DNA from 2 places in the Pseudoduganella sp. RAF19 genome. Region 2 is predicted to be linked to the other one. Evidence: riboswitches for the same ligand, from Rfam matches in the RefSeq annotation. Region 2 holds a riboswitch; the other holds the start of a gene.
The links. Region 2 has a riboswitch for cobalamin ahead of AB4Z19_RS30150 (TonB-dependent receptor domain-containing protein). Riboswitches for the same ligand answer to the same signal wherever they lie in the genome.

Region 1 (2,395 bases), on a different contig from region 2:
GCTAATGTAGGTCGCTTCGGTGGTCTTCTTGCGGTGCGACAGTTCGGCAGCGATGTCGAAGTTGCCAAGCTTTTGCTCGTAGGTGGCGGTATAGCGATCGCTATCCAGCTTGCCGAAATCGTTCGGCGTGTCGGTATGGCGCGGATTGTTCTGGAATTCCAGCAGGCTCAAAGACCCGGCAAAGCGGTTGTCCTGGCGCGCGATGTCAGCGCGCACACCAAAGCGGCCGTACTCGGTGTTCCACTGCGCGCCGCCATTGAATTTGCTCTGCTTGAATTCGTTGTTGTCGCGGTAGTTGTCGGTGCGCTGATGGCCGGCCGACAGGTCCACTGCGAAGTCGTTCCATGCCTTGGCCACGGAGCCGCGCACTTCGCCAGTGGCGAACTGGCCGCCTTCCGCGTACACGGTGCCGCGCGTGGTGTTAGCTTCCGGACGCTTGGTGTGGATCTCGATCACACCGCCCGTTGCGCCTTCGCCGTACAGCACACTGGCGCCGCCACGCATGATGTCGATGCGCTCAACGGAGTCGATCGGAATGGTGGACAGCAGCGGACCATTCAGCTCATTCTCGGACAGGCGCACGCCGTCCAGCACCACCACCATATTCTGGTCGCTGTTGGTGCCGAAGCCGCGCAGGTCGAGGCCGAAGTCCGGGCTGCCGGTCAGGCTCTGGCGGCCGTACACGCCACCGATCTTGCGGATCGCCTGGTTCACGTCAGCCGCGCCGGCGCGGCGGATTTCAGCCGCGCTGATGGAGGTGGCGCCAATCGGCAGCAAGGCCGGATCGGCAGCGAAGCGGGAACCGGAGATGACAACAACGTCGCCTTCCGCGAACGCAGGCGCGGCAAAGCAAAGGGAAACGGCCAGCGCCAGCGCGCTGCGGGATGCAAAGGTATTCATGGACAAACCAGTACAGAAAAAGTATCCGCCTGCGTCCCCGCAGCCGGAATCCAAAGAAGCCCCGCCGTTGCGGGCGCGCTTCCACCTCCCTGGCCGGTATCCGGGCTGGCAAGTCGAACCGGTTCACCTTCCTATGCTGTCTGCATAGTGGTCTTCGAACCGGCATGCCAAAAACCGGGAAGCGTGAATCTGGTGGCAGGCACGATGTGCCTGCCACCGGTATTCCGGTTTTCGAGTGGCGCTTGCTTACCGTTGCGGGGGCAGCACACCTTGGCTTGCGCGCTTCTGCGCACGCGGCCTTGTGTTTCCCGTTTAACTGCGTCCATGAGCAGGACGCGTGGCACCAGGGCGCCGACATTATAAACCGTTTGTCGCAAAAGTTTGCCAAATTGGTAAAAGGCTGGCTAAATTGCACGGGTTGCCGATTTATCTATTGGAGAGATATGCGAAGCACCCTGAAATGGCTGCCCGCCGTCGCGCTGGTGGCCGCTGCGTCCACCCTGATGGCACAAGGCGCTAAGACGCCAGTCCCCGCAACAGTGCCCGCCGCGGCAGATGATATTCCCCTGGTTCCCGGCCGCTCCGCAGCCGTCAGCACGCCCAGCGCATCCAGTGCCTGGGGCGGTGCGCGCACCGGCGCCGAAGCGACGCTGTCCGACCGCGTCGTGAATTACGAGATCGACGCGACGCTCGATCCCGTCAAGCACACGGTGGACGGCAAGCAGAAGCTCACCTGGCGCAACCGCAGCGACAAGCCTGTGCGCAGCGTCTACATGCATCTCTACCTGAACGCCTTCCAGAACGCGAACAGCACCTTCTTCACCGAACTGCGCAACCGTGGCGTTGGCTTCCGTTCCGGCGTCGATATCAAGGACGGCGAATGGGGCTATACGGAATTGCGCAGCGTGGCGCAGAACGGCGCGGCCGTGCCGTGGAAGTTCGTGCATCCGGATGGCGGTCCCGAATCCGATCAGACCGTGGTGCGGCTGGACCTGCCGCAGGCCGTGGCGCCGGGCGCCAGCACTACGCTGGACATCGCCTTCTTCGACCAGCTGCCGCGCGTCATTGCGCGTGCCGGCTACTTCGAGACTTTCCACCTGGTGGCGCAATGGTTCCCCAAGATCGGCGTGCTGGAACTGCCCGGCGAACGCGGCGCGACGGCGGTGCGCTGGAATGCGCATGAATACCATTCCGAGTCCGAGTTCTATGCGGATTTCGGCAATTACGATGTGAAGCTGACCGCGCCGAAGGATTACACCGTTGGCGCCACCGGCGAGCTGCAAGGCGCACCCGTTGAAAAAGACGGCAAGCTGACGCACCGCTTTCTGCAGGGCGACGTCCACGATTTCGCCTGGACCGCCGACAAGCGCACCGCCAAGCCGCTGGTCGACAGCTGGACCGGTCCGGGCAGCCCGCAAGTGAAGATCACGGTACTGTATCCGCCGGAGTACGCATCCAACGCGGCACCCGCAATGCAGGCCACCAAGGATTCGCT
Region 2 (2,395 bases):
TCGGCCGTCAGAGTGAACGCGCCGAGGCGCTGGCGGGCCGACATGGTCAGACCTTCCAGTGTGGCCTTGTTGACGTTGTAGGCGCAGCCGAAAGCGAAGCCCGGTTGTGGGCACGGCGAGAAATTAACCAGCAGGTCGGTCAGCTTGTTGCGGTAGTAGGCCGCGGTAAAGGCGGTACTGCCGTTGTCGAAGTTCATCCCCACATCGGCATTGTGGCCGCGTTCCGGACGGTTGGTGGGCAGGCCGAAACTTGGGTAGTACAGTTCATTGAAGGTCGGTGCCCGGAAGCTGGTGCCGTAACTGGCGTTCAGGCGCAGTGCGCTTGAAAGGCGATAGCCGTAGCCCAGCGAGCCGGTGACCTTGCTGCCGTATTGCGAGCTGTCGTCGTTGCGAGCGCCGATGCTGAGCAGGTGCGGGCCGCGGTTCAGCTGATAGCTGGCGGCAACCGAGTTGGTGGTACGGTCCTTGGCGACGGCAGCGACATTACTTTCGACTTCTTCCTTGCGGTGTTCCGCCAGCAGTTGCAGCATGTCTTCGCCGAGGCGGAAATCGTTCTGCCAGCTGAAGGTGGTTTGCTTGGTGTTGATCTGGCTATCCGTAGACGTGAAGCTGCCGGATTTGTCGCGGCTCTGCGAAGCCTGAGTCAGCATGGACCACGCTGGCAGAATCGCGTTTCGCGAATAAATAGCGATATTGTCCAGCGACTGTACGCTGTCGGCGCGGCTGGTCTTGCCGCTGTCGAATTGCGCCTCGGTGCGGCTGTGCAGGAAGACGAGGCCCAGTTCATGGCCTGGCGCCAGCTGCCATGCAAATTGACCGGCGGCGTCTTCGCGTTGATAGCCGTCGTCGTCTGGATTGAAGGAGCTGCTGGCCGGCTTGGTGGCGGAGAAGCCGTCCGAGCGCTCTTTGGCCGCGCTCAGGGCATAGCTGATCGGGCCACTGCTGCCGGAAACGGCTGCCTCATAAACGCGCGTGCCGTAAGTGCCGCCGCCGACAGAAGCGCTGATTTCCGGTGCGCCTTTGCCTTTCTTGGTGAAGATCTGAATCACGCCGCCGATGGCGTCCGCACCGTACAGGGTGCTGAGCGGGCCATAGACTACTTCGATGTGGTCGATGGCTTCCAGCGGAATCGCGTTCCATGCCGCCGTGCCGCTGGTGGCGGAGCCGATGCGTACGCCGTCCACCAGCACGACGACCTGGTTGCCGTTGGCGCCGCGCAGCAGTACGCCGGAGTTGGTGCCCGGACCGCCATTGCGGGTGACTTCGATGCCGCGCTGGCGTTGCAGCAGTTCCGTGATGGAGCCGGCGCCGGCGCTGGTGATTTCTTCGGAACTGATGGTCAAGGTATCGGCGACCACGTCGCGCGCGGCACGCGGGGTACGGGTGGCGGTCACGATGATCGAATCGAGGGCAACGGTTTGGGCTTGCACGCTAGGCGCAGCAATAGCCAGGGCGAACGACGCGAGGGCCGCTTGCCGGGTGACGGGAGATGTCATGACAATTTTCGTATTTGAGCTACCAGCCCACGTCCCCGTAGGCCAGATTCACACGGAAGCGCGGACGCTTCCACCTGATTTGGCCGGTATCCGGGCTGGCAGGTCTGACTGTCGGGCCTTCCCATGCTTGCGCACAGTGGCTGAGGAGACAGCTGCCGCTCTTGTGGAGCAGCACTTGCTTACCGTTGCGGGGGCAGCACACGTTGGCCATCGGCGATGGCTTCGTGTTTCCCGTTTAACTGCGATCGAGACCTCGATCGCGGGCACCAAAACTTGCGAATTATAACTCGATGACGCTGCCGTAGGGGATGGCGTGGGGCGCCGCAGCCGCTTTCAGGGCCGCTGCGTGCAGTGGCGCACCGTTGTGCAGCGCTTGCATCAGGCGGATGGTGCCGGCGTGGCAGACCACGATGGCAGGGCCTGTCAGCTCTCGTAAAAAGAATTGCACGCGCCGGGCGGCGTCCAGCACGGACTCGCCACCGCCGGGGCGGTAGTGGAGCAGATCGGCGGCCCAGGCATCGACTTCGGCGCGGGGAATGTCGTCCCAAGCGCGCAGTTCCCAGGCGCCGAAATGCAGTTCGGCGAGGCGGGCATCGGGTATTGCCGCGGCGGGACGGCCGGGCGTGGCGGCCAGCAAGGCGGCCAGTTCGGTGCAGCGGCGCAGGGGACTGGTCCAGATCGGCGCCGCGCGCAGCAGGTCGGGCGGCAACGCAGCGCCGATGGACGCATGGCAGGCCGCGAGCGCCGCAGGATCGGGCGGCAGGTCGCTGCTGCCATAGCAAAGCCCCGGCGCGACTTGCGGCGCGGGGTGGCGAATAAGGATCAGGCCCATGCGCCGTGGCCCGAGGCGGCCAGCACGCACACATAGAAAACGGCTTCGCTCAATTGCTGCACAGCGC

Region 1: it holds a riboswitch for cobalamin, as region 2 does, so the genes downstream of both, AB4Z19_RS25365 (TonB-dependent receptor) here and AB4Z19_RS30150 (TonB-dependent receptor domain-containing protein) in region 2, are expected to answer to the same signal.

What each region holds. Positions count from the first base shown of each region.
Region 1 covers NZ_JBFREF010000010.1:144,329-146,723, forward strand. The annotation lists gene AB4Z19_RS25365 (TonB-dependent receptor) at 1-900, opposite strand, end outside; cobalamin riboswitch at 975-1,263, opposite strand; gene AB4Z19_RS25370 (M1 family metallopeptidase) at 1,344-2,395, shown strand, end outside.
Region 2 covers NZ_JBFREF010000020.1:6,535-8,929, reverse strand. The annotation lists gene AB4Z19_RS30150 (TonB-dependent receptor domain-containing protein) at 1-1,496, opposite strand, end outside; cobalamin riboswitch at 1,561-1,782, opposite strand; gene AB4Z19_RS30145 (histidine phosphatase family protein) at 1,777-2,328, opposite strand; gene AB4Z19_RS30140 (adenosylcobinamide-GDP ribazoletransferase) at 2,319-2,395, opposite strand, start outside.